Regions from separate parts of the Sphingomonas sp. PvP056 genome, predicted to be linked through region 1. Evidence: predicted binding sites of a transcription regulator. Region 1 holds the regulator's gene; the other holds the start of a gene.

Region 1 (15,605 bases):
CTCTGCCGCCTCAGGCGACGCCTCGACGCCAAGATGCACCGTCATGCTCGTCCGCAGGATCCGCAGCAGTTCGTCGTGCACCACCGGGTCCTTGACCCCGCCGATGCGCTCCCCGCTCTCGAACACCGCCACGGTAACGCCGAGGCTCGCAAAGGCCTGCGCAAGCTCGAGCCCGAGTGCGCCGCCGCCGACCACGCCCAGCGATCCGGGCAGTGTCTCGCGTTCGAAGATCGTCTCATTGGTATCGATCAGATCCCCCAAGGCGCGAAACGGCTCGGGCACGATCGGCCGCGATCCCGTCGCGATCACCACCGCACGCGCGGACACGGTTCGCCCGTCGTCCAGGGTCAGCGTGGAAACGCCGCTGAACCGCGCCCGGCTTTGCACCGCGACACCCTCGGGCAGATCATCAAAGCCCGTCTTGGTCGCCGCAACAAAGTGATCCCGCTCGCGCCGCACCCGCGCCATCACGCGCGCGCCGTCGATCTCCGGGGTTGCGTCAATCCCGAACACCGACGCACGCCGGACCGATTTCGCCGCAATTCCGGCCGTCACCAGCAGCTTGGATGGCATGCACCCGACGGTCGCGCAGGTCGTCCCGACAAAGCCTTCGTCGATCAGCAGCGTCCGCGCGCCCTCTGCGCGCGCAACGCGCTCCGCGGCCAACCCCGCGGTCCCCGCGCCGATCACGGCGACGTCGCACGTCAGGTCGGCTGTTTCGGTGTCTGCCATCGGATGTCCTTGAAAAGCCATTGCGACCTGCACAACGCCGGGCGCGCCGGATGGGGCCGGGCTCCTTCGGAATAATGGCGTCGCTGGTCGCGCGTCACATCTTGCCGACACAAGCCCTTGATGCACGGCCGCTTCCCCGTCACCATACCGTAATGCGCACCCTTCCCCTCCTCGCCCTGGCGATCCTCGCCACCCCCGCCTTCGCCCAGAATGCCACCCCGCAAGCCCCCGACCCGGCCCGCCTCAAGGCCAGCGTCGAAAAGCTCGTCAGCTTCGGGACGCGCCACACGCTCTCCTCCGCCGACGATCCCGTCCGCGGGATCGGTGCGGCGCGCAAATGGGCAGGCGGCGAACTCACCCGCATCGCGGATGGCTGCAACGGCTGCATCACCGTCGCCAACATCGCGCAGACCGTCACCAACCCGCGCGCGCCCAACGGGGCCAACATCGTCGACGTGCTCGGCTTCCAGCAGGGGCTCGACCCCAAGCGTGTCGTTATCGTCGGCGCGCATATCGACAGCCGCGTCACCGACGTGATGGACATCACCAAGGATGCCCCCGGCGCGAACGACGACGCGTCGGGCGTGGCGCTGGTGCTCGAGGCGGCACGCCTGTTGTCGAAGGAGAAATTCCGCGCGACGATCGTCTACGCGGTGTTCACCGGCGAGGAACAGGGGTTGCTCGGCGCGACGCTGCTCGCCGACACCGCGAAGCAGCGCGGCTGGACCGTCTCGGCAATGCTCAACAACGACATCGTCGGCAATACGGTCGGCCAGAACGGCGTGCGCGTCGCCGATCGGGTGCGCGTCTTCTCGGAAGGCATCCGCGCGTCGGAGGATCTCCCCGCGCAGATCGCGCGGCGTGGCAATGGCGGCGAGGACGACGGCCCCTCGCGGAGTCTCGCAAAGGCGATTGACGGCGTCGCGCAAGGAATCCCCGGCGGGCTCGACGTGATGCTCGACCGCCGCCCGGATCGGTTCGGGCGCGGCGGCGATCATGAGCCGTTCCTCAAACTCGGCTATCCCGCGGTGCGCTTCTCGGTCGCCGCCGAGAATTATACGCAGCAACATCAGGACCTGCGTACCGAGAATGGCGTCGTCTACGGCGACACCGTCGACAAGATGGACTTCCCCTATCTCGCGAAAGTCACCGCGATCAACGTCGCGACAATCCGCCGCATCGCCGCCGCCCCCGCCGCGCCGACCGGCGTCACGATCGCGGGCGCGCTCGCGACGGATACGACGGTCAAGTGGGAGCCGGTCGCAGGCGCGGTGCGCTACCGCGTGCATTACCGCCGCAACGACGTGCAGGACTGGCAGAAAACGGTCGAGGTGGCGGCACCCGCGGTTACCGCTGTACTGAAGGACGTGATCGTCGACGACACGTTCGTCGGCGTCGGCGCAGTCGGCGCGGATGGCGCGGAGAGTCTGGTGACGTTCGCCGGGCCAGAACCGCGCAAACGCTGAGGCTGCCCGGTAGCGCCACGCCCACGGGGTGATCGCTTCCCCAACTACGTTCGCTTCCCCGGCGAAGGCCGGGGCCCAGTAGAGGGCGGTTCATGGCGGCGGCCGCGCTTCGCTTCTGCGACCTTCACTACTGGGCCCCGGCCTTCGCCGGGGAAGCGCACGTATGTGGGATACGGCAAACTCTGGTAGCGCGACGCCCACCAGGTAATCGCCTCCCGCCCAACCCTTACCCCTTCCCCGGCGAAGGCCGGGGCCCAGTCGAGGGCCGGTTATCGCGGCGGCAGCGCTCCGTTGCGGCGACCTTCGCGACTGGGCCCCGGCCTTCGCCGGGGAAGCGTAAAGGAGTAGGGATGGATGGGCAGGCCTGCCGCGGTCAAACTACGATCGCGACCGCCGCCGCGCCCGCACCCGCTTGCGATACCGCGGTGCGGCCACCGCTTCCGGAGAGCCATAAGACGCGCCGCTCTGTACCGTCACAACGCTGCTCCCCCCGGCCTCATACCGCCGCGCAGCCCCGCCGAGATACGCCCCGTTGGTCGCATAACTGGTCACGCCACCGCGCGAGACGACCAGCGGCATCACGACCACCGGCGGATCGTCCACTGAACCATAGCCGCCATTCCGCTCGGCGCGGTCGGCCGCATCCCGCACGATCTCGCCCGCATCCACATACACCGGCGGTGCCGCATCCTGTTGCGGTGCCGGCGCACGCGTCCGTTGCGCCTCGCCCGCGGTCGCGCCGAACAGCGCCGCCATCGTCACCGCCAAAACACCCAGACGTACCATCACATCACTCCCAGCAACGCCTGCGTGCCGGAGGAACGTGAAACTTCGGTAAACCCCCGTGCCTGTCAGCCCGCGATCCGCGGCGCGAGCAACGCCATCAGCGCCTCGCACCCGGCGGCATCCTGCGCGTCGAACCGCGCCGCGCTCGGGCTGTCGAGATCGAGCACGCCGATCAACCGGCCCTCATGCACGATCGGCACGACCAGTTCGGACCGGCTCGCCGCGTCGCACGCGATATGCCCCGGGAAGGCGTGGACGTCCTCGACCAGCTGCGTCTCCAGCGTCTTCGCCGCCGCCCCGCACACCCCGTCGCCGACCGCGATGCGGATGCACGCGGGCTTGCCGAGGAACGGCCCGACGACGAGCTCGCCCGCGACCATCCGGTAGAAGCCCGACCAGTTGAGATCGGGGAGATATTGCGCAATCAGCGCCGCTGCATTCGCCATGTTGGCGATCGCATCGTGCTCGCCATCGGTCAGCGCGTCGAGCGCGGCGTGCAGGTCGCGATAGAGTTCGGCCTTGGAGTCCGCGGACACCGCAAATTCGTACATCGTCTTCTCCGTCGCGCGGCTGGCCTGCGCGCGCGTCCGCTCTTGGCAAAGCGCGACGCGCGGAACAACCTCCCTGTCCTCGCACGACTGCCAATCGACCCGCCCGCGCCTTTGGATTAGGAGCACCCCATGGTCGCCATCCCCGTCACCCGCTCGATCAGCATCGACAGCGAAGAATTGCAGGAATCGTTCACCCGCGCGGGCGGCCCCGGCGGGCAGCACGTCAACACCACCGACAGCGCGGTGCTGCTTCGCTTCGACGTCGGCGCGTGTCCGACGCTGCCCGATGCGGTCAAGAACCGGCTCGCGGTGCTCGCGGGATCGCGACTGACGCGCGAGGGCGTGCTGGTGCTGCGCAGCGAAGGCGCGCGGTCACAGTTGCTCAACCGTCAGGAAGTGCGCGAGCGGCTGCTCGACATGATCCGCGAAGCCACGATCGTCCCCAAGCGCCGCCGCCCGACCAAGCCGTCCAAGGCCGCCAAGACCCGGCGGATGGAGGGAAAGACCAAGCGCGGCACGGTCAAGTCGCTGCGCGGTCGGGTGACGGATTGACGGGTCGCGTGGCCCTCGACTGCCCAAAACCCTCTTTACCCGTTCGTGCTGAGTAGCGACCGAGTAGCCCCCTTGGGGCGTATCGAGGGCGCGTATCGAAGCACCGTTCCGCGCGCCACCCGTCCTTCGATACGCCGCTTCGAATTTGCTCAGCAGCACCTCAGGACGAACGGGGGGCGGGCAAAACAGTCCGCGCCAATCAGCCCTCGCTAAACCCCGCCGCCAGGAACCGCTCGGGGAGCGGCGCCTTCGCCACGATCGGCTCCTTGCCCGCGCGCGGGATCGTCAGTTCGGCGGCGTGGAGCAAGGTCTGCCCCCCGCCCTTGCCATAGACCGGATCGCCCACGACCGGCGCGCCGAGCCCTTCCAGCGCATGCACGCGGATCTGATGCGTACGACCGGTTTCTGGAATGAACTCAACGAAGCTGCGACCGTCCTTCACAGACAATAGCCGCCATGCCGTGCGCGACGGCTTGCTGCCCTTCGCCCCCTGCGGATCACCGACCATGCGCCAGCCGTCCTCGACCGTGCTGACCTTGGCCAGCGCCAGATCGATCAGCCCGCTGGCCCCCTCGACCCCGTCGCCAATCACGCCGTCGAGCACCGCGAGATAGCGCTTGCGCACCAGCCCCTGCTCGAACGCCTGTTGCAGCTTGGCGTGCGCCTTGGGGTTGCGCGACAGCAGCAGGCAGCCCGACGTATCGCGGTCAAGCCGGTGGACCGGGACCGGCCAGCGCTTGAACCCGAAGGTCAGCCCGTCGAGGTGGTTTTCGAGGCTCAGCGAACCGTCGCGGGGACGGTCGACCGGGAGCCCGGCGGGCTTGTCGATGACGAGCGCCTCGCCGTCGAGGAAGAGTACATGATTTACCAGCATGCGCGCCTCTTGCCACCGCAAGCCCCGTCATGCCAGTGCCGCCGCGGCACCGGGCAGCGAGAAGACGTGTTTTGCGGAAATTCAAGTCGGCGGTGATCGCCGCAGCGGCGCTCGCGCCGGTTGTCGTCCCGCCCTCCGCAAGTGCGGCTCCGCGCGCGCCCGAACCCGCCGTGCTGGTCGCGGCGGCGGATGGCCGAATGCTCGGGCATTTGCCGTACGGCGATGTTCCGACAGGAGAATTGGTCGCGGTTCCGGCGGGGTTCTCGGTCGGCGCGACCTGTCGCCTCAACCGCGCGGTGCTGCCCGATCTGGAGCGGCTGCGCACCGCCGCCGCCGATACCCCCGGCGTTGGCAACACCCTGCGCGGCATTTCCTGCCATCGCAGCATCGCGCACCAGACCGCGGTTTTCTGTCACGGCGCGCATCACGCGGCGTGCGTCGACGCGATCGACCGGGCCCGCTCGGTCGCGCCGCCGGGCTATAGCGAACATGCCACGGGCTATGCGATCGACTTCGGCCTCCGCCCGACGCGTGCGTGTCCCGACGTCAATTACTGTTTCGCCTCAACCCCCGCGGGGCAATGGCTGCTCGCGCATGCGTCGGACTACGGCTTCGAACTGTCGTTTCCTGCGGGCAACGCACAAGGGGTGACGTGGGAGCCCTGGCACTGGCGCTGGGTCGGAACCGGGCCGGATGTCCCGGGAGCCGCCGCCGCGCGATCGTTGTTCGCGCGGGCACGCAGTACGTTTCCCGCCCGCCCCGCCGCGCGCGACGTCCGGGCGGCCAATGCGGCGGTCGTGCCGGTGCCGGTCGGCAGGCTCGCCCACGCCGCCGTGCCCCTGCCCGACATCAGTCGAGCAAGGGTCCGCCGTCGATAGTGTTTCCCTGCGAAAGCAGGGATCCAGGGTAACGAACGCTGCCGCCCGCAACCCTGGGCTCCTGCTTTCGCAGGAGAACAAGTGGCACTAAACTCCCGAACGACCTCAGAACTTTCCGGCCAACGAGACGCCGATGATGCGCGGATCGTTGTACACGGCGGCGTTGTAATTCTCGATCACGCCCTTGAGGTTCTTCTCGTTGGTCAGGTTCCGCACGAACACCGCGAGTTCGTACTTGTTGTCCGGCGCGACATAGCCCGCCTTGAGGCCGGCCTCGAACGTGCCGTCCGAGGTGAACTCGGCGGTCTTGTACAGCACGAAGCTGGTATACCCCTGCACATTGGCATCGCCCGCCAGGAACAGCGACCCGCCATTGCCAAGCGGCACGTCGTAGCGTGTGGTCCCATTGAACTGATATTTCGGCGCGTTGGGCAATGGGTTGCCGTCGATCTGCGCAAAGGTGTTCGCCCCCACACGGATCGTCGGGTCCTGCACCGTGCAGGTGATCACGCCGCCGAGGATGCAGGCCTGCGCATAGACGCGCGGATCGTTGATCTCGGTGTGGAGCACGCTGCCGCCGAGTCCCAGCGTCAACTGGCGCACCGGACGCCACGTCAGCTCCGCCTCGCCGCCCCACGCCTTCGCCTTGTCCGCGTTGAACAGCACACCGTTGCCGAACGAGTCGTTGCCGTTCAGCTGGATGTCGCTGACTTCATAATAGAAGCCGGTCGCGTTGAAGCGCAGCGTGTTGCCGAACAGGTTCGACTTCACGCCCGCTTCATACGACATGATCGTCTCGGAATTGGCGGTGGTGAAGTCCGCATTGAACACCGCCGACCGGCCCTGGATCGTCGGCCCGCGGAAGCCGCGCGCGACGCGGGCATAGACGCTGACGTTGCGGTCGAACTGGTACAGCGCGCTCGCGTCCCAGCTCGGCTGCGTGTCCGACAGGCGGACGTAGCGACGCCCGGTGTAGCTCGATACGCCCGCCGCATTGGCGTTGGCGACGAGCAGACGGGTCGACTTTGTGTCGTTGGTGACGCGCACGCCGCCGGTCAGCGTCAGCTTCGGCACGATCTCGTAGCTCACCTGCCCGAAGCCGGCGTAGGAGGTGTTGATGTCGCGCAGCAGCACGCGGTTGTTGGGGTTGGGGCGCGTGCCGTTGAGATCGGGCTGCGTCAGGAACACCCCGCGCTGCGCGAATTCGGTGATGTCGCGGGAGTCGAAGTAGATGCCGCCGATCTGCCACTTGAACCGCCCTGTGCCGTCGTCCGACAGCCGGACTTCCTGCGTCAGCTGGTCTAGATCGCGGATCCGGCCCTGGCTCTCGCCATAGAAGCGCGTCCCCGCAAAGTTGGTCGCAGCACCGCCGTCGGTGTCGCCACGGCTGTAGCCCGACGTCGTCTCCCACGCGCTGATCGAGGTGAGCACCACGCCGCCAAAATCGTTCTTGAGGTTCAGCGATCCGCCATAGGTCTTGTACGCCTGCGGGTTGTTCGCCGCCTCGTCGAGCGCGACCGACGCGCGCGGCGCGGCGCTGACGTCGTTCGACCCACGCTTCAGGGCACCGCGATGGAAGATCGTCGAGGTGCCGCTGTAATCGCGCGCATGCGCCGACAACAGGCCGGTGAAGCCGGTGTCGGGCGGGGTCAGCATCAGCTGGACGCGGACGTCGCGCTCATCGAAGCCGCCGAGCTTGTCCTTGCCGCCGACGGTGCCGTCCGCGCTGACGCCGATGTAGGTGTTGTCGACCCAGTTATCGCGGTGCTGGACCAGCCCCGACACGCGGAACGACAGCACGTCCTTGACGATCGGCCCGCCCACGCCAGCGTCGAGCGTCGCGGTATTGTAGCTGCCGTAGGACGCCGACGCGCGGCCGTGGAACTCGTCGGTCGGGCGGTTGGTGTCGAACTTGATGATGCCCGCGGTCGTGTTGCGACCGAACAGCGTCCCCTGCGGGCCGCGCAGCACTTCGACCTGGCGGACGTCGAACACCGGGTTGGACTTGAGCACGACATGCTCAAGCACGACGTCGTCCTGGATGATCGATACCGGCTGCGACGCGCCAAGATAGAAATCGATGTTGCCGAGGCCGCGGATGTAGAAGCGCGGGAAGATGCGCCCGGTGGTGGTCTCGGCGTAAAGGCCGGGCACGCGGTTGGCGAGTTCGAGCACATCGCCGCCGCCGGTCTGGAACGCGCGCAGATCGTCACCGCCGACGACGCCGACCGAGATCGGCACCTTCTGCAAATTCTCGGTGCGGCGCTCGGCGGTCACGACGATGTCGCCCAGGCCCTCCTCGGTTGCGGCAGCACCCACCGTTGCGGTCGCGGTCGCGGCAGGTTCGCTCGCGGTTTGCGCCCAGGCAGCACCTGTCGCGAACAGCGCGGTGCCTGCGGCTCCCGCCAGCAGCAGCGACTTTACGACGGTCTTGTTCACAAATAGTCCCCTTGATCGTACCCGGAGCACCGCAGACCGACATCGCTGCGAACACCCGCGGTGTCGCATCCAGGTCGGTTCGGTCTGAGTGGCAGCGCTTCCCCGTCGGCGGCGCTAGGGACGGATTGTTGCTGATTCATGACAAAGCATGGCCAAACAAGGGCATAAGCTCAGGTCTGCGATCGACTGTTGCCCGGATGCACCACCTCCGCATCGCCATCAGGGGTCGACGCGACCGGACCGGTAACGATAGAGACCAAGCGATGACCGAACGCCCTGCCCTGCTCGCCGTCGACGACGCGCTCACCCGCCTGCACGCCCTTGCACCGAAAATCGCAGCTGAAACTGTCCCGCTGCGCGCCGCCGCGGGGCGCTGGGCGGCGGCGGACGTCGTCGCGCGCCGGACCCAGCCCGCGCGCGACCTGTCCGCGATGGACGGCTATGCGGTTCGCTTCGACGATCTCGGCGGCCCCCTGCGCTTGATCGGCGAAAGCGCCGCGGGGCACCCGTTCGACCACCCGATCGGCGCGGGCGAGACGGTCCGCATCTTCACCGGTGCAGCTCTCCCGCCCGGCGCGGACGCCGTGCTGGTCCAGGAGGAAGCCGCACGGGAGGGGGACGAGGTCCGCCTCGCAGGCGACGGGCCGGTCCGCGGCGGCAACATCCGCCGAGCCGGGATCGACTTCGCGCAGGACCAGACGCTGATCGCGACCGGCGACCGGCTGACCCCGGCGCGGATCGCGCTGGCGGCGAGCGGCGGTTACGGGACGCTCAGCGTCGCGCGGCGGATCCGTGTCGCGATCGTCGCGAGCGGCGACGAACTCACCCTGCCGGGCGCGCCGCTCAGCGACCGGACCTTGCCGGAATCGAACGGCGTCATGCTCGCGGCGATGCTGGCGGACCTGCCCGTCGACGTCGTCGATCTCGGCATCCTGCCCGACCGGCTCGACACGATCACCGAGGCGTTTCGCACCGTCGAAGCCGACATTCTCGTCACCACCGGCGGCGCGTCGGTCGGCGATCACGACCTGATCCGCCCAGCGCTGGCGGCGGCGGGCGGATCGATCGACTTCTGGCGGATCGCACTCCGCCCGGGCAAGCCGATGCTCGCGGGCAAGATCGGCGAGATGCTCGTGCTCGGCCTGCCCGGCAATCCGGTGTCCGCTTATGTTACCGCGGCCATCTTCCTCAAACCCGTGATCGCCGCCATGTCGGGCGCCCGCGAACCGTCGCCGACCGCTTACCCCGCGATCCTCGGCGCACCGCTGCGCGCCAACGACCGCCGTCAGGATTACATGCGCGCCGTCACCCGCGACGGGCGCGTCTATGTTGCCGACAGCCAGGATTCGTCGCTACTCGCGACGCTCGCCTGCGCGGACTGCATGATCGTCCGCGCACCGTTCGCCCCGGCGGCCGATGCGGGCGACTCGGTGGAAATCCTGCCGATCGCTTGACGTCCATCTTTATGTTCCGTATAGGTTCGTCGTCTGTTCCGACGAAAGGGCCCGGAATGCTAACGCGCAAACAGCATGAGTTGATCTGCTTCATCAACGACCGGCTGGAGGAGACGGGAGTCTCGCCCTCGTTCGAGGAAATGAAGGAAGCACTCGATTTGAAATCCAAGTCGGGCGTCCACCGCCTGATCAGTGCGCTGGAAGAACGCGCATTCATCCGCCGCCTGCCCAATCGGGCACGCGCGCTGGAAGTGCTCAAGATGCCCGAACGCGGCACCAACGCCCCGGCCAAGGCAGCACCGGAAACGGCACCGGCCAGCCCGCGCGTCGTCCCACAGCCTGCCAATGACGTGATCGAAATTCCGCTCCATGGCCGGATCGCCGCTGGTGTTCCGATCGAGGCGTTCGAGGGCGCGTCGATGCTGTCGGTGCCGGCTGCACTGCTCGGTGGTGGCGAACATTATGCGCTCGAGGTCGCCGGGGATTCGATGGTCGAGGCTGGCATCCTCGATGGCGACTATGCGCTGATCAAGCGTCAGGAGATCGCGCGCGACGGCGAGATCGTCGTGGCTTTGATCGACGACAGCGAAGCGACGCTCAAGTTCTTCCGCCGTGAAGGGGCGATGGTCCGGCTCGATCCGGCCAACCGCGCCTATGATCCGCAGCGGTACAAGCCTGCTCAGGTCCGCGTGCAGGGCAAGCTGGCCGGGTTGCTGCGCCGCTACGACTGATCATCGGCGGATCGCCGCCGCCCGAAGCGATGTCGACGCGCTGGCTTTGCGCTACGTGGGTCGGGCGGCATGATCCAGGGGTGTGCGTCGCCCGGGTGGCGCACCGTCCGGATGGTCGGTCGACGGCTGGCGAAGGCGGTCAACGCCAGAGCCTGTCGCGGAAAGGTGATCGCCACCCCGCCGGTCCGCGCCAGCAAGCTCCTGTCTAGCCGCAACCAGCGCGGGCGACAGCGACGCGGCAGCCAGCGATCGCTGATCACGATATCTGCGGCAGCACAGGCCCGGACCAGATCTTCGATCGGAACCGCATAGGCGCTCCGCGTCGCCAGCACGGTCCATTGCCGCGTTCCGACGGTTCTCACCGCCATGCACAGATCCCGACTGCACCGCGCATCCCGCTGATCCGACCACAGCACTGGCAAGCCCGCGACGCCGCCGCCCTGCGCCAGCATGTCGGCGGTATAGTCGCCGGTCCTGTCGCGCAGCAGCGCAACGTCACCCGCTCGCGTCCGGATCGCCACATGGCGTCCGTCCCCGGTCACCAGCAGGTCGGGCGCAGGCGTGACGATCGCCCACGCCGCACCGATCACGAACGGCACGATCCCCAGCCGTCGCCAGTGCGTCCGCCACAGCGCGATCCAGATCCCGCCAATCGCCATCGCGGCAAATGCGCCCCCCGGCATCGCGGGCAACGGCGCGACCGAACCGGGGATCGCCGCCGTCGTGCGGGCAATCCACAACAGCAGCTCGAGCGACATCCGCGTCGCCCACCACAAGGGTGCGCCCAACCCGATCGTGTCGAACAACAGCGCCGCTGCCTCCAGCGGCATGATCACGAACGTCGTCAACGGGATCGCACAGATATTGGCGACGGCGCCGTAAATGCCCGCTTTCTGGAAATGATAGAGCGAGATCGGCAGCAGCGCGGCCTCAACAACCAGTCCGGTCAGCAGCAACGCACCGATACTGCGCGCAACACGGTTGAGGCGCGGTTCCTCGCGCGCCGCGACCAGCGCACGGATGCCCGGGTGATCGTTCCACGCGATGATCGCCACGACCGCCGCGAACGAAAGCTGGAAGCTCGGCCCGGCGAGCGATTCCGGGTATAGCAACAACACGACGAGCGCGCCCGCTGCGACCAGGCGCAGCGTCAGCGCCTCCCGCCCCAACGCCAAAGCGATCAGCACGCACAGCGCCGCGACGCACGACCGGATCGTCGGCACCTCCGCCCCGGTCAGCATCGTGTACCCGATCGCGACCAGCGCGCCCGCCGCCCCCGCCACCAATGGCAACCTCCAGCGCAGCGCCAGCCACGGGATCAGCGCCAATAACCGCGTCACGACGATCATCGTCGCCGCAACCGCAGCGGTGATGTGCAACCCGCTGACCGACAGCAGATGCGCCAGCCCGGAACGGCGCATCGCCTCGGTATCGGCGAGCGGGATCGATCCCTGGTCGCCCGTCGCGAGCGCCGCTGCGATGCCCCCCGCCCCGCCGCCACCCGCACGCGCCTGGATATGCCCGGACAGATCCGCGCGCAGCCCGGGAAGGATCGACGGTCGCCCCGGCGCGACGATCGCTACCGGCGCAAAACCTCGACCAGTCGCGCCGATTCCGTCGAACCACGCGGTGCGCGCATAATCATACGCCCCCGGCACCGAAGGCTCGGGCGGCGGCAACAGGCGGGCCGACAGCCGCAACACCGCACCCGGCCCCAGCCCGGCGGGGACATCGACCGTGGCGAGATTGATCCGCAGATGCTTTGGCAGAACCGGCAGCGGCCGACCGCTCGCATTGGGCCCCGCGATGACGGCAAGCGGCGCCAACCGAAGCCGCACCAGATCCCGCGCCGGCAACGGCTCGATCCGTTCGACGCGCGCGACGAACGTCGCGATCGTCGGACGCTGCAGAACGGAATGCGCGACGCGCTCCGACCGCCACCAGATCAGGCCGATCCCCAGCGCCACGGCAAGCGCCGCGACCCCAAGGCTGCGCGCCGCGCGACCGTATCGCCCGAGCGCTGCACAGCCGAGGCCAACCGACAGCGCGACCAGCATCGCGATCTGCCAATCCGCGCGGCTCGGCAACAGGAACCACAGGGTGATCCCGGACCCCAGCATCACCGGCAACCACAAGGGAAGCTGGTCGCGTTCCGCCTCCAGCCACCGTTCGAACGTGTCCGCCATACCGCGTCCAGCAACGAAAAATTGCGACAGCCACCAGCGCACCCCGGTTTGAAGCGTGGCAAAGCGCGTGCTAGGGGCGCTGCAGGCTGATCCGGCCATCGAATTTCTAGTCTGGGAGTATGCGCGGTTGAGCGCAATCACTGAAACCACCACAACGACCGACGGCACGCCCGACGTTTCCGCCGGTACCGTGGTTACGCGCTTCGCGCCGTCGCCGACCGGCTTCCTCCACATCGGGGGCGCGCGCACGGCGCTGTTCAACTGGCTGTACGCGCGGCATCATGGCGGGCGGTTCCTGCTGCGGATCGAGGATACCGACCGCGCCCGCTCGACGCAGCCCGCGATCGACGCGATCCTCACGTCGCTGCGCTGGCTCGGGCTCGATTGGGACGGCGACGAAGTGTATCAGTCGGCCCGCGCCGATCGTCACGCCAAAGTCGCGCACCGCATGGTCGAGCATGGCCACGCTTATCGCTGCTACCTGACGCCCGAGGAACTCGCCGCGATGCGCGCCGAGGCCGAAGCTGCGAAGAAGCCGCTGCGCGTCCGCAGCCCGTGGCGCGACAAGGCTGCCGAAGCCGACGACAGCCGCCCGTTCGTCGTCCGCCTCAAGGCGCCGACCGAAGGCGCGGTGACGATCGAGGATCGCGTCCAGGGATCGGTCACCGTGCAGAATGCGGAACTGGACGATCTCGTCCTGCTTCGGTCTGACGGTACGCCGACCTATATGCTCGCGGTCGTTGTCGACGATCACGACATGGGCGTGACGCACGTGATTCGCGGTGACGATCATCTCAACAACGCTTTCCGCCAATTGCCGATCATCCGCGCGATGCAGCAAATCGAAGGCGGTTGGCCCGATCCCGTTTATGCACACATCCCGCTGATCCACGGGTCGGACGGCGCGAAACTGTCCAAGCGCCACGGCGCGGTCGGCGTGGAATATTATCGTGACGAACTCGGCATGTTGCCCGAGGCGCTCGACAATTATTTGCTGCGTCTGGGTTGGGGGCATGGTGATGACGAGATCATCAGCCGTACCCAGGCAGTCGAATGGTTCGATCTCGCCGGAGTCGGCAAGTCGCCGTCGCGCTTCGACTTCAAGAAGCTCGAGAATCTGAACGGCCAGTACATTCGCGTCGCAGACGATGCACGGCTTGCCGCGCTCGTGGCCGATCGGCTTGATTTCACGGCAACGGACCAGCAACGCGAACTTCTCGGCCGAAGCATGGCATCGCTCAAGCCCCGCGCGGCCGATCTGCTCGATCTGGCGAACGGGGCCGCCTTCCTGTTTCGAAAACGCCCGCTGGAAATGGATCGGGATGCCTCCGCGCTCGTTTCCGGTGATGCTCCCAAGCTCCTCGCCCGGCTCCACGCAGCGCTTGACGCGCTCGAACGCTGGGATACGGAGAGCCTCGAAACTGCGGTACGGCAGGTCGCCGATGACGCAGGGGTCAAACTCGGGCAAGTCGCGCAGCCGCTGCGCGCTGCGCTCACCGGGCGGAAAACCTCCCCCGGAATCTTCGATGTGCTCGACCTGCTCGGGCGCGACGAAAGTCTTGGTCGCATCGCCGACCAGATGATCGCTTAAGTCACGAAAGGACAACCGATGACCGACACCGCCAAGCTGAGCGCCGCCGGCAAGGACCTCGATCTCAAGGTCATGCACGGCAGCGTCGGTCCCGACGTGCTCGATATCCGTAAGCTCTATGCGCAAACGGGTATGTTCACCTACGATCCGGGCTTCACCTCGACCGCAAGCTGCGATTCCGCGATCACCTATATCGATGGTGACGAAGGCGTCCTGCTCCACCGCGGCTATCCGATCGGCCAGCTGGCCGAGCAGTCGAGCTTCATGGAAGTGTGCCACCTCCTCCTCAACGGCGAACTGCCGACCCAGGACGAGCTCGACAAGTTCAGCTACACGATCAGCCGCCACACGATGCTGCACGAACAGCTCGCGACCTTCTATCGTGGCTTCCGTCGCGATGCGCATCCGATGGCGATCATGTGCGGCGTCGTCGGCGCGCTGTCGGCCTTCTACCAGGACTCGGCGGACATCACCGATCCGCAGCAGCGCATGATCGCGAGCCATCGCCTCATCGCCAAGATGCCGACGATCGCTGCGATGGCGTATAAATACTCCATCGGCCAGCCGTTCATGCACCCCAAGAACAACCTGAGCTACACCGGCAACTTCCTGCAGATGACCTTCGGCGTCCCCGCGGAAGAATATGTGGTGAACCCGGTGGTCGAAAAGGCGATGGACCGGATCTTCATCCTCCACGCCGATCACGAGCAGAACGCGTCGACCTCGACCGTCCGTCTCGCCGGCTCGTCGGGCGCCAATCCGTTCGCGTGCATCGCGGCCGGCATCGCCTGCCTGTGGGGCCCGGCGCATGGCGGCGCCAATGAAGCCGCGCTCAACATGCTGCGCGAGATCGGCACCGTCGATCGCATCCCCGAGTATATCGCGCGCGCCAAGGACAAGAACGATCCGTTCCGCCTGATGGGCTTCGGACACCGCGTCTACAAGAACTACGATCCGCGTGCGACCGTGATGCAGCAGACCGTGCGCGAAGTGCTCGGCGAGCTGGGCGTGACCGATCCGGTGTTCGACGTCGCGATCGCGCTCGAGGAAATGGCGCTCAGCGATCCGTACTTCATCGAGAAGAAGCTGTTCCCGAACGTCGATTTCTATTCGGGCGTGATCCTCTCGGCGATCGGTTTCCCGACGACGATGTTCACCGCATTGTTCGCGCTCGCCCGCACCGTCGGCTGGGTCGCCCAGTGGAACGAGATGATCTCGGATCCGGAGCAGAAGATCGGTCGTCCGCGGCAGCTCTACACCGGCCCGACGCAGCGCGATTACGTTGCGCTCGGCGACCGTAAGTGAAGACCCTGGTGGCCCTTGTCGGCGTGCTTGCCACGCTGATGGGGCTGCTGTGGATCGGTC
Region 2 (15,605 bases), on a different contig from region 1:
GCCCCCTCACCTTCCAAAGGCCTTGGCGGCGATCGACGCTGAAGCCGTGGAAGGCATCGCCGTCAGCCAGCTTTTCGATCGCGGCGCGCTGTACGCCAGACCGCCGCCAGACGTCCTCGACGCTCTCAAAGGCTGTGATCGTACGCGCGCCAACGATCTTTGCGCCATCAGCGTTCGACAGGCCGCGGATTTGGCGTAGGCCGAGCCGCACGGCAAGGTAGCGCCCGCCTGTCTTCTCCAGCGTGCAGTCCCAACGGCTCGCGTTGACGCATGGCGGCCGGACCTCGACGCCGTGGTCGCGCGCATCGCGCACGATTTGCGCTGGCGCGTAAAAACCCATCGGCTGCGCGTTCATCAGCGCAGCGCAGAACACGTCCGGGTGATGATGCTTCATCCACGAGGAGGCGTAGGAGATCTTGGCGAATGAAGCCGCGTGGCTCTCGGGGAAGCCGTAGCTCCCGAAGCCCTCGAGCTGGCGGAACGTACGCTCGGCAAACTCGCGCGGGTAGCCGCGTTCGACCATGCCCTCGATCAGCTTCTCGCTGAAGTGCGAGACGCCGCCTGTGAACTTGAACGTCGCCATGGCGCGGCGTAGCTGGTCCGCCTCGGCCGCGGTAAAGCCAGCACCGACGATGGCGACTTTCATCGCCTGTTCCTGGAATAGAGGAACACCAAGCGTCTTCTCCAGCACCGCGCGTAGCTCTGGCCGGGGGTATTCCGGCTTCTCGAGTCCCTCGCGCCGGCGAAGATACGGATGGACCATATCGCCCTGGATTGGTCCTGGCCGAACGATCGCCACCTGGATCACGAGGTCGTAGAAGCGCCGCGGTTTCATCCGTGGCAGCATCGACATCTGCGCGCGGCTCTCGATCTGGAAGGTGCCGAGCGTATCTGCCTTGGAGATCATGGCGTAGACGTCCGGGTCGTCGTCCTGCAGGTCCGCCAGCCCGACCCGCAGCCCCTTGTCCGCCTCGAGCATGTTGAAGGCGCGGTTCATGCAACCGAGCATGCCCAGGCCAAGGACGTCGACCTTCATAAACTTCAGCGCATCGATGTCGTCCTTATCCCACTCAATGATCTGCCGGTCTTCCATCGCGGCTGGTTCGATCGGCACCAGATCATCAAGACGATCATGGGTCAGGACGAACCCGCCCGGGTGCTGGGACATGTGCCGCGGCACACCAATCAGTTTTCGAGCAAGCTCAAGCGTAAGGCGGAGCCGGCGATCGCCGATGTCTAGGTTGAGCTCCTCGACTTGCTTCTCGCCTACGCCGTCGGCCGACCAGCCCCAGACAAGCCCCGCCAGTGAGGAGGTAAGATCCTCCGGCAGACCAAGCACCTTGCCGACGTCACGCACTGCTCCCCGCGCGCGGTAGCGCGTCACGACGGCCGTCAGCGCCGAGTGGTTGCGACCGTAGGTCTCGTAGATCCACTGAATGATCTCTTCGCGGCGCTCATGCTCAAAGTCGACGTCGATGTCGGGCGGCTCGCGGCGCTCCCCTGACACAAACCTTTCGAATAGCAGCTCATGTTTGATCGGGTCGATCGAGGTCACGCCAAGCACGAAACAGACGCACGAGTTGGCAGCCGATCCGCGCCCCTGACACAGGATCCCGCGCCGACGCGCTTCCCGCACAATCGCGTAGACGGTCAGAAAGTACGGCGCGTAGCCAAGCTCGCCAATCAGCCGCATTTCGTGCGTTATCTGGTCGGTATAGGCCTGCGGCACGTCGCCATCGAACATTCGCTCGACCGCTTCGGTAGCTAACCTCTGAAGCGCTTCCTGGGCCGTCAAACCGTCGATCAGCTTCTCATGTGGGTACTGATACTGAAGCTCACCAAGATTGAAGGTGCAGATCCGCGCGATGTCGACGCTCGCCTGCAGTGCATCGGGATAGGCGCGGAAGCGCCGGACCATCTCGTCGGGCGATTTCAGCGCGCGATCGGCGTTCACTTCACGGCGATAGCCGAGCTCGTCGACGGTGCATTTCTCGCGCACCGCGGTCACCACGTCCTGCAGCAGCCGTGCTTCAGGCGCATGGTAGAGCACGTCGCCGGTCACGACCGCCCGCACTGCCGCTACGCCAGCTTGTCGCGCCAGCGCATCGATGCGGACCGCGTCGCCTGGCCGTCGTTTCTGGAACAGCGCCATGTAGCCGCGCCGCCCGTAGATCGCCTTCAGGTCCTTCAGCGCCGCGAGGTTCTCTTCGTCCGCCTCATGCGGAAGCAGAATTGCGACGACACCTTCAGACCAAGGCTCCAGGTCGTGCCAGTGCATCACGCAGCCGCCCTTCCCCGCCCGCTTCTTGCCGACGGTCAGCAATCGGGTGATCCGTGACCACGCCGGACGATCCGTTGGGTAAAGCAGCAAGCGACGGCCGCACGAGAGATCGATGCGCGTTCCCGCAATCGAGCGGACGCCAGTGGCTTTCTGCGCCTCCCATGCGCGCACAACGCCGGCGACCGTGCCGATGTCGCTGACGCCGATCGCCGGGTAGCCAAGCACGGCAGCTGCCGCAAACAGCTCGTCCGGACTGGACGCTCCGCGCAGCAGCGAGAAGTGCGTCAGCACTTGGAGCTCGACATAGTGGGTCATCCGAAGACCCCGTGCATCCACCAGGACAGGTCGCCGGTGTCGTCCTCGAAACCGTCGCCACGACGGAAGACCCAGTAGCGGCCGCCAGTCTCGTCCTCGACGCGGTAATAGTCGCGGACCGCCCACACTTCTGCGTCGCGCCGCCACCATTCACCGTGGACGCGCTCAGGACCGTCGCCCCCAACCACCTTGTACGTTGTGCCGCGCCACTCGAAGCGGCGCGGAGGTTGGTCAGGCATCAGGGCGATCACGCGATGCAGTGGCTCTGGATGGGCGAAGAGACGGATCGGCCGCTTCCACTCAGGCCATGTTCCCGGCAGCTCGTTGGGATCGGACTTGACCACGGCGCGCTCCGGGACATGACTTTCGACGGGAGCGATGCGGAAGACCGAGTGCATTCCGATCCTGCCGGCGATCAAGTCGACCAGGCGCGCCGGGTCGCGCACCAGCGTCTCGCCTGCGAGGACGGCGCCCAGATCAACCGCGTCGAGCGGCTCCGTGTGCGGCGCCACCATTTGAAACTGCTCAAGCCCCATGCCGGGATCGATGCGCTCGATCCGCAGCTTCAGCAGCCGCAGGAGGTGAGAGACCTCCCGTGTCGGTCGGGATGTGCCGACCGCAACGATTTGCTCGGTGCCATCGACACGCATTCCCGTCAGGCGGAGCGAACGTGCGCCAACACCTTTCGCCTGCAGCAGCACGACCAGATCGCCTAGGAGGTCACCCATGACCTGTTCGATCGCCTCAGCAGTGCTGATGGGCTCCAGTAGTCGGCGTTCGACGGCCGGGACCTCTATGTCCTCTCGCGGGGTGATAGGCTCTGCGACACCGCCCAAGGCTTGATCAAGGCGTGTGATGGCCGGCAGCCCGAGACGGCGCGCGAGGGGGCCGCGCGCGACCGGAAGGAGATCCGCGATCCGCTCGAAGCCAAATTTGCGCGCAGCGGTCAACGCCGTGGGCGTCAGGCGCAACGCGGCGATCGGCAATGGGCTGAGCGCCTCGACCGTGCCGTGCGGCTCGACGCGAGTAAGATCGGCTTTGCCGAAACGGGCCAGCGCGTGGGCGGCCCCCGGCGTATCGGCGACCGCGATGCGCGCGGTGAAGCCTGCACGACGGCAAAAGGCGAGCAGACGACGGCAGAACCGCTCTTCTCCGCCATGGAGGTGATCGCAGCCGGCGAGATCAATCCAAAGGCCATCAGCCGGGGTGACAGCCGCGATCGGCGACCAGCGCCGTACCGCCAGCAGAGCGAGGCGATCGAGGAGTGCTGCATCGGCTTCCGGCTCAAACAGACGAAAGTCGAGATCGGACACCAGCGCGCGGGCGTGGGTGGCGGCCATACCGGGATGGATGCCGAGCGCCTGCGCACCGCTGCAGGCAGCGACAACCTCTTCGCGCCGGCCGACCTTACCAACGAGAGCGAGTGGCGCATGCTGGACCGGGGGCATAACTGGCGTGGCGAGCCGCAACGCAGGCGCCTGCGCCTGCGCCTTGTACGGGTGGCTCGCCGCTTCCGATCGCCTGCCAAGCTCCCGCATTGGCGGCTGCGCATGGACGGGGAGCGACGCGATCTGCGCCTCGACATCTTCACGCGACTGCGCACTGGTCCGTGCCCAGCGGGCGCCAGGCCGCCAACCGCCGCCCCGCGGCACCGAACAGGCACCCGGATGGTCGTCGACCGGCAGTTGCAGGGCGGGCCGCTCAGGCGGCCGCGTAGCGGGCCGTTCCAACCGCCTCAGCCGCTCGATGGCTAAGTTCGGCAGGAACAGCGAGACGACCCGTCTCATCGCTGCCCTCCACAGTTAGGGAAAAGCCTTCACCACCGCGTTGCCGCGCCAATTCGACCGTCCATGTCGCTTTTCCTACACCCGCGACCTCTAGGCGTGCCGAAGGCGCGGAACCGATCCGCCAGCGCGTCCACGCGGCAGAAGGTTCGGCGAAAGGATCCTGGTCGCGGCCGCGTCGACGACGCAGTAGTAGTACCGGCATGTCGGCTTCAGCCGCGACCAGCTGCAGACGACGCGTTGCAACCATCGAGACTTTGCTCGCCTCAGCGACGATCGCCGCTGGGGTGCCGTCGCGCACCGCGTCCTCAATTACGGCGAGCAGCGCGGCATCGTCTGTCGGTTGCGCATAGAGCACACTTGCCGAAGACAACCCCGCCTGCTCCAGCCCCGGAGCATAGAGGTCATGTCGGCACGACGCCCATAACACAGGTCCGCCTGTGTTGGCAGCTTCACGTGCCGCAATACCAGCGAGAAACAATGTAGTTGCTGCATCGTCAACCAACGTTCCGCTGTTTGCCGTCGCCTCATGGAGCGCTCCCGCACGAAGTCCCCCTGCCCCCAACCGGTTATCGATGGCATCAATGCCAAACGGCAGAACACGGTAGTCGGTCGCCGGAATGGCGATAGTTCGCAAGCGAGCTATGCTAAGCGCTTCGGGGTTGGGGGCGGTAGACATTGTGAGGTACGACTCGATTGTTCCCCTTATGTTCCGCCAATGGAACACGAAGGTCAAGTCGATCTGTCGTCGTGCCGGCAAATGGTAGGGCGGCCGTATGAGCCGTCTCGAGGGGGCAAACGCCACGAAGCGAGGCGGGCGGAACGTGGCAGTCTGCGTTCCGTGAGATGGCGGTAGCTGCTCGGCAGGCGCTGATCGAACGATAGCCGTTGTGATCGGGCCGCAGCACGTTGCAGGAAAGCTGCGGCCCTAGCCTATGCGTAACCAGGGAGGGTTTAGCAGGGCTGGGGACAACTTAGCTCCTCCATGACGTCCTGCAATAGGTTTTGGGTTCGGGCTGTCGTTCAAAATCACGGCGGAATGGCTCCCGCCATTCAACTAGTCGCTCAGAACCCAGCGCTCACCCTCGTCGGCGTCGGGAAAATACATCGCCCGGTCACTGTTCAGGACCCTTCGTAGTTGCGTTTTTAGTAGGCTTGCCTCCACAATGACGGCAATACGGTCACCCTCTCGATAAAGGCCTGCGACCTGGCGCTGAACCATACTCGCCACTTCTTGGGACTGCGTCTGCGCACGGCGAAGGTCTGCAATTACCCGTACTGGCCGCCCTTCGGAATGAATGCGTCTGACGCACTTGATCCAGGCCGCAACATGTTGCTCGGTCATGGGGAGGCTCCAAAAGCCTTCAGCCTCGCCTCGTATCAAACCTCGCTGCCATTCGACTGAGAACCCCTGCCACCCCTTTGGGCCATCGGTGTTGTGAAAAGAGAACGTCTCTAGATCGGCCTGAGCCATTTTCGGGGTTACCTCTGAACGTACGAAAACTCTGCAAAATCAACGCGGCGTTTAGATTAGAGGCATACTCGTTGTCATCGGCTTAACTGAGAGCACAATAAGCCCTGCTCTCGTACGAGGATCGTGCAATGAGGACTGAAACGGCCGCCCATGAACTGTTGACCAGTTTAGACGTGGTCCAAGGTGCGATGGATCGCATGACACCCTCCAGCATAGGAGAGCTGCTGTCGTCTCGTCTTAAAAGCAAAATGGCGCTGCAAGTTTTCCTCGTGCAACTTGAGGGCCGATGTTCGCGGCTGCGCAACGAAGCACCATCGCAAGCAGTTGTGTGCCTATCCCTCGATCAGAAAGTCTCGGCACTTGGATTGCTTGTTAATACCCACGTAACAAAATGGAGTCCCACTGCGATCTCGGCCGATTTGGACGGTTATAGAGCGGCGGTAGGCAACCTGTTTCACGCAATCCGTACCGTCGTGATCGAGGCAAAATCACTGCCGTCTTAGTGGCGCACACCTTGGCATCTTTTCGACGTCGACGCCTACAGATTAGGTGCGCTATCCAATTACAACACCATGCCAATTGCGCGTCTTAAGCGCGTGCCGCAGTTTTGAAGGCGGGGCGTAGGGTTGGGCTTCCGGGTTGTCGATGAGTTCGCGCAGATGTCCTCGCCCCCTTGCCAAACGGCTTTTGTAGGTGCTTGGCAAAATTCCGAGTTGCGACGCAGCGTCCGCACCCGAGAGGCCCTGCACTGCGAGCATTACTGCTTCACGTTCGTCGGGACTAAGCTGTTCGAGCGCCCATCCAACATCCCGCAGTTCAAGTGCCAAATCCTGCCCGCCCGAGGTGCCCTCTATGCGATCAAACGCGTCGTCCGGTAGATCGCCATGAAAGCGGTCACGCCGATGACTCGATAAGAACGTGTTCCTCATCACGACGCGGCTCCACGCCCCAATGTTCGTCCCAGGCTGAAAAGTCTCTCGCGCCGACCAGCATCGCAATATGGTTTCTTGAACGAGATCATCCGCATCAGGGGCGTTTCCCGCTAAGCGTCGCGCGTAAGACTGGAGAGAGCGTGTATTGTCGCTAAGAGCGTCGGCAAAGCCGGCATGCGCATTTGTTTTAATGCCCGAGGGTTTTCGATACATTGTTGATTGGCCAATGCTAAAAACGGCCAAATAAACCGGCAAGCTTGCCAGCAACTTAACAACTGACGACAATATCCTTATGAGGAACCTGTTTTCCAACGTGATGAAAGACCCCGGCAGCCCGCGTTCCATATGATGCCGGTATCGGGCCGCAGCTGGGAGAGGGCCCGAGGCTGCGGCCCTAGCCAACCCCAACACCGGGAGGGGGAACGGATTGGCTGGATAGATTTTACGAATCTGGACGCCGCTTGCAAGTCAGATATCGAGTAAGTGCCGGAGCCAACATAGGAATTTTGCTAGTCCTTTCGCTCCCCGAACAGGCGCGGATCCGCCTGAAAGAACTGCGCTAGCAGCTGCCCTTCGATTGATCGCAGCCGATCGGGTCCCCGGCCCCAGACGAAGCCCGTCAGGTAACCTCCGTCTCGACATAGCAGGCGAGACAGCTCGCGGAGCTTGATGCCGCGCTCGGCTGCGAGCGACCGCAATGTTTGGCGCACCTGGTCGGGTGTGGCGGCGACGATAGGCTTCATTCGGGCATCCTCGGTTCGCCATCGGCGAGCCACCTACAAAATCAAGAGCAAGCCTGCTACCGCGGCAAACAAAGCTGGTGCGTGATACGCCACGGCACCGGACCGAACCATAATCTACGACACCCGACTAGAGCCGACGGCATTGAGGCGTTTACCACAGACGGTAAGCCCCTCTTCAGCAAAACAGGATACGGTCCCCCCGATTGTCATGTGGGGGCACCGAAAATGAAGCGTGTTTTAGCTGCGGGTATTGCACTGGCTTCCTGCCTGCCGTCGGTCGCGGGAGCACAATATAACGTGCACTGGACAGCGCCGACTTCCGCCAACAGCCATATGGCTGCCTTCCCAATGGGCACGCCACTGCTGCTCGCCACCCGATCCGAACTTAATACGAAAATTAATCACCCGGGTGATCGCTTCTACCTCGAAGTTGCAGAACCCCTGATCCATCGCGGGCAAATCGTTGTTCCCGCTGGATCGATAGCTGTCGGTGAAGTCATGCGTTCGGAGCGCAATGGTCATTTCGGAAAGCGTGGTGAGATCGATATCCGAATTAATTACGTAGAGACACCAAGCGGACCTGTGCGCTTAACAGGGCGCTCGACTCGTCAGGGTCGAGGACAAGGCTTGCTTTCCATCGGGGGTGCTTTGCTTGTCTCCTGGCCAATGGTTTTCATTCATGGGACCAGCGGTAGAGTTCCGGCAGATACTCGTGTGCAAGCCTATCTGGCAGACGATCTCCGGTTCAATCTGCTCGCACCCGTAAGCTAAGGCATGATGGCAAAAGCACTTTCCTACAAGATCGCGTTTGTGGTCAACACTCGTGGATGCGCCACCAAAGCCCAAAAACGCTAAGCACTGAACTGCGGTCAAAGGCGGTCCGCCCGATCGCTCCGCCTGCCCCGTACATCGGCGGCAAGCGCAACCTATCGCGCCGTCTGTGCGCCCTAATCGATGCGACACCCCACGACACCTATGTCGAGCCGTTCGTCGGCATGGGAGGGGTGTTCCTCAAGCGGACGCGCCAGCCCCGCGCCGAGGTGATCAACGATATCTCCGCGGACGTCACCACCCTCTTTCGGATCCTGTAGCGGCACTATCCCCAGTTCATGGATGTGCTGAAATGGCAGATCACTAGCCGGGCGGAGTTCGATCGACTGCGCGCGGCCGCCCCGGAGACGCTGACCGACCTAGAGCGGGCGGCGCGCTTCCTTTACCTCCAGCGGCTCTCGTTCGGGGGCAAGGTCGACGGTCGCAACTTCGGCGTTGATCGGCGGACGCCGGCGCGCTTCGACGTGACCAAGCTCGCGCCTATGCTCGACGAGCTCCACCAGCGCCTGACCGGCGTCGTGATCGAGCGCCTGCCCTATGCCGACCTGATCCGGCGATACGACGCGCCCGGGACGCTGTTCTTCCTGGATCCCCCATATTGGGGGTGCGAGGGCGACTATGGTCCGGGGGTGTTCGAGCGTGCGGACTTTGAACGCCTGGCCGACCAGCTGGCGGGGATCGCCGGGCGCTTCATCCTGACGATCAACGCCACAGACGGCGCCAGGGAAGTGTTTGACCGATTTCAACTGATTGAGGTGGAGACCACTTATACCATTGCAACCGCCTCAAGCGGCGGCGGCAAGCGCGTCAAGGAGCTGATTGTTCGGAACTGAGCGTCAGAAGCGGTGAGAGATACCAGCATAAAACTCGACATCGGGCGCAGCTCTGTTCAAACCGACGTTAGTACCAAGGTCTAGCTGCATGTTGCTGCTTGGCTGCCAGGAGAGAGCGATACTGCCAAGCGCTGGCGTACCGCGTACCTGCGGATCGGGATCGTCGTCGCGCGTCACCTGCGCACTAAGGTCTGCCTTTACCGCGTCACTTAGTGAATATTCGATCTCAACCGCGCTGCCGTAGAGAGAGTGGCGGCCTCGACCGTCATCGTTCACCGCCGCTGCAACGATCGGGGTCGCCTGTAGCGAGATTTTGTCTGACGTGCGGTAGGTCACGGGAAGCTGAAATGTGACACCCCAGTCCCCAGCGCCAATTGGTCGTCGCCCGATTGGAAGGACTGCGTCGACGAGCATAGACATCGCCAGTCCGGTATCACCCTTACGTTCAACAACAGATGTTTTGACACCAACAGTTGCGTCGCCGACCCGGCTGCTGCGCTTAACGCTACCGTCGGCATCGCGATCGCGAGCAAACCCATAGGGAGTCCAGCCCAAGCGGAGTTCAGTCTTGCCGCCAACACCGTAACGGACAAGCGTATCGCCGATGAGGACGGTATCGGTGCGCTCGCCATCACCCTGCTCGAGCGTCCAACTGGCCAGTCCTGTTTCGGTCTGAAGGCGGCCGGCCGCAGTTATACAGGCGGTAGTCGTTAACCCGGGCCGCTCACTGCACAGCCGATCCGCGTTGCTGTCCTCAGCCTGCGCTGCCGAAGCGACGCACGCGACGCTGCAGGCCAGCACTCTAATGAACCAACGCATCTTACGCCCCCTAAACGATCTTCCGTTCTCCCTATCGAAGGCTACGCTCTCGTAAAGAGTGCTCTTAAACCGGACGACGAGCCGCTTCTCTTTCAACCCTTTCGATTGCTTCAATGACCTGACGCGCGTGATCCCGGTAGTTCATCCACATCGGTCGGCCCTTGTCGGGAGTATCCATGTCGTATCCGTCCAGGCGGCATAGCGTCCGGGCGACTGCTTCAATTTTAGTCATCCGATAGGTACGTTAGCGGTAAGAGGTGGACGCTACCGTCCGGATCGGATCGTCCCCGCAAACGAACCCTTCATCGTATCGCTTCCGGGTCGATCGTGTATGATTTCCGCTCCTCGACTTCGTCAACAAGTGTGGGGAACATCCGCGAAAGATAATCAGTAGATATCGCGGATGTGAGCTCCCGCGCCTCGACACGCGTTCAGGATTGCAGGGACCAACGCGTCAAAGTTCCGGCTAACGGTCACAGCCGGATCTGACCTTGCTGACGAGGCAATTGCGCTGGCGCATAGCCGCAGACGCTTCAGTTCACCATCGAGCAGCACATCGACCCTAACGCAAAGGCCCTCCCATCGCTCTGAGCCCTCTACGACCCGCAGTTCATTATGCATGCTTCCGACTCCTAGTCGAACGTTCGTTACGGTTAGTGTCGAACATACATTTTGTGCAACTGGCGCGATTTATATCGGGTAAAGAAACTTCCGTACGTGCCCTAATGGTATGGCTTCATTCAATACAGAGGACGCGGCATGATTCGATCTGAACTCGTACGAGCGGTATCCGCTGACAATCCGGATTTGCCACTGTCCACCATCGAGGCTGCCGTGTCTTGTTTGTTCGAGGAAATTGAGAACCGATTGGTAGAAGGGGGTCGTGTCGAGCTACGGGGCCTTGGCACGTTTAGCACTCGCGCACGCGAAGAACGCGTGGGCCGCAACCCGCGTACTGGCGAACCGGTACAAGTTAACGCAAAGCGAGCTCTTCACTTCAGGGCAGCCGGAGTATTTAGTAAACACCTCACGAAGGGAGGCGAGTGATCAGCACTTGTCACCCATCCCGTTCGCCGAACAGGCGCGGGTCGACCCGGGCGAACTGCGCCAGCAACGGATTTTCGTTCGCTGGCAATTGATCTGCCTGGCACCGCCAGCGGAGCGCGCCAAATAGCCTAGTGGCAGGCGCCATAGTCGAGTTAACACCGCGAGGGTTACGCGATGTCCGGCAGCATGCGTTTGCAGCGTTTCGTGCACCTTGTCGGGTGTGGCGGCGGCGACAGGCTTCATTCGGGCATCCTCGGTTTGCCATCGGCGAGCCACCCACGAGATCAAGAGCACTCCTGCTGCCGCAATCGCAAAGGCTTAAGCGCGATACGCACGTGTACCGATTCTAACCTTGATGGCCGTATGCCAGTACGCAGTTTACTAGTTGTTAACTATTGTGGTCCAGGATTCACAAATCGACAGCGGGGCTGGAGATACATCATGTCCGACGACGCTAAAATCCGTATCGAGTTAGAGCGCATCGAGCGCACTACCTATCTCGTAACGGATCAACAGTCCAAAAGTGCGCTTCAAGCCTATGCTGATGACCTACGGCGCTCCCTCGCCGTTGCGCAGAAGAGCATGTGGGAGTTCAAGTTTGTGATCTGAAGCACACTGTCGATACCGGCACGCGTACATTGGCAGGTCAAGGTTTCATGACGGCCTTATGCACCTCTTCATATTCCTCGCGAACATGTATCGCCAGGCTATCCTCCTCTGACCCGGTCCATACCAACGTGCCACCGTTGCGAGCCGGCTCGAAGAAGGTGACTGCACCCTCCTCGAGATCGACGCCCCGTCCATCGGGGTAATGCAAATGTATCATCGACCGGCCTTCACCATGAGGGCGAGCATGTAGGCACTACTGAAGTGTGATGTGCAAGCGTTTGCTTGATATGGATCTGGGTCGATCTGCAGCGCGGGTGAACGTCAAATTGGGACGCGACGTCACAGCCATGGCAAGCTCCTCAACTATTTCGAAAGCGCGCCGACGTTTGGCGGCAAGGTCGACGGCCCCAATTTCCGCGTGGATCAGCGGACGCTGGCGCGCTTCGGCGTAACTAAACTCGCATCAATGCTCGATGAGCTTCACCAGCGACTGGCCGGCGTCGTGATCGAACGCCTGCCCTATGCCGACCTGATCCGGAAATACGACGCGCCCGGGACGCTGTTCTTCCTCGACCCGCCCTACTGGGGCTGCGAGGGAGACTATGGTCCGGGAGTGTTCGAGCGTGCGGACTTCGAACGCCTGGCCGAGCAACTGGCGGAAATCTCCGGACGCTTCATTCTGACGATCAACGCCACTGACGGTGCCCGGGAGGTCTTCGGACGCTTCGACGTCGAGGAGGTGGATACGACTTACTCGATCGGGGCATCGATGGCCGGCACTGGAAAGGCAGTGAAGGAGTTTATCGTACGCGGCTAAATGCCTGAAGCTGATCGGCGGGTTGCGGGTGACGGGAACCGCCCGAGCTACATCGGCAATTGATCAGTGATGCCGCCGGACATTTCTGTCCGGCGGCAGTCATTTAGTTCTTCGGGCCATCCTTGCCGGTCTTGTACGTTTCGACGATGGCATTCTTCTTCTTTTTTTCAGCTTCGCGCACCGGTATAAACTGACCGTTGCCGGCGTCGCGACCTCTTTTATGAGTCGTCATAGTCTCGTTCCTTTGCTCAAATCAGACCGGAAACGGGCCTTGGGCGGAAGGTACGCCGGGGTGTTTCAAACCCCGGACGACTTCAGAAACACGGCCTTGGTTCACACCGACCAGTGCCGCGGCTTGATGCTGAAACAGCCCTCGCTCGTGCACGAGGAAACGAATGTGGGCCGCCATTTCTGGTGAAATTCGTGGGGATCTTGATCGTCTCATCATTCAAACTTTCGTTAACAGGGTCGTTAACGATGGAAGCGAGTTGACAATCACCGACCAATGCTCGAAAGACATTGGGCTAGCAAAAATCACCGCGCTACCATCGCGGTCTTTCAAAAGAGCCTGGGGCGTTGGCGCGCCCCGGGCTCATTTGCGTTGTACATGATTCGCGGGGGCGGGCAAGTACAATCGCCATAAATGCCCGCACAAGCGATTATCGCTGCTCAGCTAATTGTTGAGCCACAATTCCCGCAACGCTGCTCCTGGGGCGTTCTGGGCCGGTCTGGTGCGGTTTTGAACCTGGTGATGTACATCGATAATCTTTGCACTGACGTTTCGCCGTCATAGCGAACGCATTGCGTTTCAGTTGCACCGGCATTGCAGCAACTGTTCCAAGGCTGTTTTTTCGCTTCCGGAAAAGGACGGAGCAAACCGGCTTTTTGATGCAACGATCAGGCTGCAAGCTCTCTTCTAATCAGTGGCGTAGAATCCAAGACATGCTGCGCGAGGCGCTTGATCCGGCTATCGTCCGATACCTTCGCTGCCTGCACGACCCCAGGATCGTTAATCCCGCGCGACTGGTCGGACTTGATACCTAGCGTCTCGAGCAAGACCGGATCGCTCCCCTCGTTAGTGTGCAGGTAGTGGGCGGTGACCTGATCCGGCTGCCCGGGGCGCGCGGCACATCGTATCGACATCATCGACTAACTGCTGCAGGCTACCACAATGTGTAACCGTGCCCGCAACAGCTATGAGCCCGAGGCGCTTCACACGCACTTTGGGACCATTTTCTCCGCCGATCGCCCGATGGACAATCGCTTCAACCCAAGCGAACTCATGCCGCGCAGCCGGGCATACATCGTCCGCGAAACGGACCGTGGGCGAGGTTTGGACGTGATGACCTGGGACGTTCTCGGAGGTGGCGCTGCATGGCCTATGACGAACGTGCGGAACCTCGGCTTGCCGCAATGGCGCGCCCTCGCCGCCAAACCGGAAAACCGCTGTTTGGTGCCATTGAGCGAATTCTGCGAATGGACGCCCGAGGTGCACGACCTCGGTGACGGCAAGAAGCCTCTCAAGGGCGAAATGTGGTTTCAGGTGACCGATCAACCTGTGTTCGCCGTCGCTGGCTTCTGGCAGCCAACCGCGAAGGGCAATGGCTTTACGATGGTGACGTGTAACCCAAACGAGCTGGTCGCGCCGATCCATCCGAAAGCGATGATCACCGTCCTGAGGCCGGAAGACCACGATCGTTGGTTGCGCGGCAGCTACGACGACGTTGTAGCCCTGCAGCAACCCTACGCGGCCGAACGAATGACGGTTCGGGGGCCGGTATTCCCCACCCGCCGCGCCTGAACGTAGGCCTCGCCCCCTGCCCCACGATGGCATTCACCTTGGTGACCCCCTAGATATTGGGCTGAAGGGGATCATGTGATGGTATTCAAGACGAACCGAGAGAATGCGGAGATAGCTCAAGCGGCAGCAACGTCAGCGACGCTCGAGAACGTTCGTATCCGAGAGCAGCGATCAGCCGACGCTTATGCCGCGTTGGCAACGCGAGATGAGCGTATCGCAGCAAAGGCGGCAGCACTACAGCCGTCGGATCCGGCCAATGATGCGGCCAATAGCGAGTGAATTGAGCCGGCTGAATAACGTCAGGACGCATCACCCTTCCTTCTTCTCAGCAGCCTCAACAGCTTCGATCACCTGCCGCGCATGATCCCGGTAGTTCATCCACATCGCGCGTCCCTTGTCCTCCGCCTCCGTATCGTATCCATCCAGACGGCATAGCGTCCGGGCGACAGATTCAATTTTGGTCATACGACAGGTACGGTTGTGGGGTGCGGTAGACGCCGGTGTTCGGATCGGGTCACCCCCGCGAACAGTCCGTTCACCCTGCTCACCGACGATCAAGCGTCTGCCCTATGCCGACTTGATCTTGCGATACGACGGCCCAGGGCGCTGTTCGTCCTCGATCCGCCATACTAAGGCTGCGAGGGGGACTATGGTCCGGGCGTGTTCGAGCGCGCGGACTTCGAACGCCTGTTTGAGCAGCTGGCGGGAATCGCCGGGCGCTTCGTCCTAACGATCAACGCCACAGAAGGTGCTCGAGAAGTGTTCGGCCGGTTCGACGTTGTTGAGGCAGAGACGACCTACGATCGCTACTGCGGCAACCGGCGGCGGGAAGCGGGTGAAAGAACTAATCGTTTGCAGGTAATGGCAGGAAAGGGCCGATATGATTTGCGCTTTGCGGCCGTCTTGGACTTCAACACGTTAAGCGGCCGCCGTTTCCGCCGCCGCAAGGGGGGATGTGTGACGCACTGTGCGGCCTTGGCCTTATTAGTGTGTGCGCGATGGCAGACGAGACGCGTACAGCCTTCCCGAAGCGGGGCGAGGACGCGAAGAGAGAGGTCTTCGGCATGCTAGGCGACGGGCTTAAGCTGCTGTCCACAATGCCCTCTAGGATCGGTGCCGAGCTCATTGTCATCGGCTGCGCTGACCGCGATCAATAGGTCGCTTGCGGACATGAAGCAGTAACGCAGTTCTGCCGAGCTGAGCATTGTTATAGATGCGAAAACACTTGACGCGGCTCGACATGATGCGTTTTTCTGTTCCAGCGGCTCATGGCTAAGGATCGGCAACCTGCCCAGGCCGCCCCCGGAGCTGTGTCAGTC

The links. The regulator LexA, encoded in region 1, represses DNA repair genes until DNA is damaged. The targets are predictions, from matches to a motif close to GTTCCNCNCTTGTTCT.
Region 2: a site for LexA is predicted at 5,079-5,094, ahead of ABIC17_RS09380 (ImuA family protein). Genes of this name have one in related genera too.

What each region holds. Positions count from the first base shown of each region.
Region 1 covers NZ_JBEPST010000002.1:598,117-613,721, reverse strand. Annotated here, with positions in the region: gene ABIC17_RS07120 (dihydrolipoyl dehydrogenase) at 1-732, opposite strand, end outside; gene ABIC17_RS07115 (M20/M25/M40 family metallo-hydrolase) at 885-2,198, shown strand; gene ABIC17_RS07110 (hypothetical protein) at 2,577-2,984, opposite strand; gene msrC (free L-methionine (R)-S-oxide reductase MsrC) at 3,050-3,535, opposite strand; gene arfB (alternative ribosome rescue aminoacyl-tRNA hydrolase ArfB) at 3,665-4,087, shown strand; gene ABIC17_RS07095 (RluA family pseudouridine synthase) at 4,287-4,961, opposite strand; gene ABIC17_RS07090 (M15 family metallopeptidase) at 5,033-5,839, shown strand; gene ABIC17_RS07085 (TonB-dependent receptor) at 5,945-8,278, opposite strand; gene ABIC17_RS07080 (molybdopterin molybdotransferase MoeA) at 8,542-9,732, shown strand; gene lexA (transcriptional repressor LexA) at 9,789-10,463, shown strand; gene ABIC17_RS07070 (ComEC/Rec2 family competence protein) at 10,454-12,649, opposite strand; gene gltX (glutamate--tRNA ligase) at 12,786-14,240, shown strand; gene gltA (citrate synthase) at 14,259-15,545, shown strand; gene ABIC17_RS07055 (hypothetical protein) at 15,542-15,605, shown strand, end outside.
Region 2 covers NZ_JBEPST010000003.1:359,753-375,357, forward strand. Annotated here, with positions in the region: gene ABIC17_RS09370 (error-prone DNA polymerase) at 1-2,596, opposite strand, end outside; gene ABIC17_RS09375 (Y-family DNA polymerase) at 2,593-4,383, opposite strand; gene ABIC17_RS09380 (ImuA family protein) at 4,298-5,059, opposite strand; gene ABIC17_RS09385 (hypothetical protein) at 5,438-5,854, opposite strand; gene ABIC17_RS09390 (hypothetical protein) at 5,983-6,357, shown strand; gene ABIC17_RS09395 (RNA polymerase sigma factor) at 6,409-7,131, opposite strand; gene ABIC17_RS09400 (hypothetical protein) at 7,488-8,300, shown strand; partial or broken gene ABIC17_RS09405 (DNA adenine methylase) at 8,357-9,193, shown strand; gene ABIC17_RS09410 (transporter) at 9,197-10,012, opposite strand; gene ABIC17_RS09415 (HU family DNA-binding protein) at 10,772-11,059, shown strand; gene ABIC17_RS09420 (hypothetical protein) at 11,501-11,668, shown strand; gene ABIC17_RS09425 (DNA adenine methylase) at 12,087-12,485, shown strand; gene ABIC17_RS09430 (hypothetical protein) at 12,589-12,717, opposite strand; gene ABIC17_RS09435 (SOS response-associated peptidase family protein) at 13,657-14,286, shown strand; gene ABIC17_RS09440 (hypothetical protein) at 14,365-14,565, shown strand; gene ABIC17_RS09445 (hypothetical protein) at 14,596-14,751, opposite strand.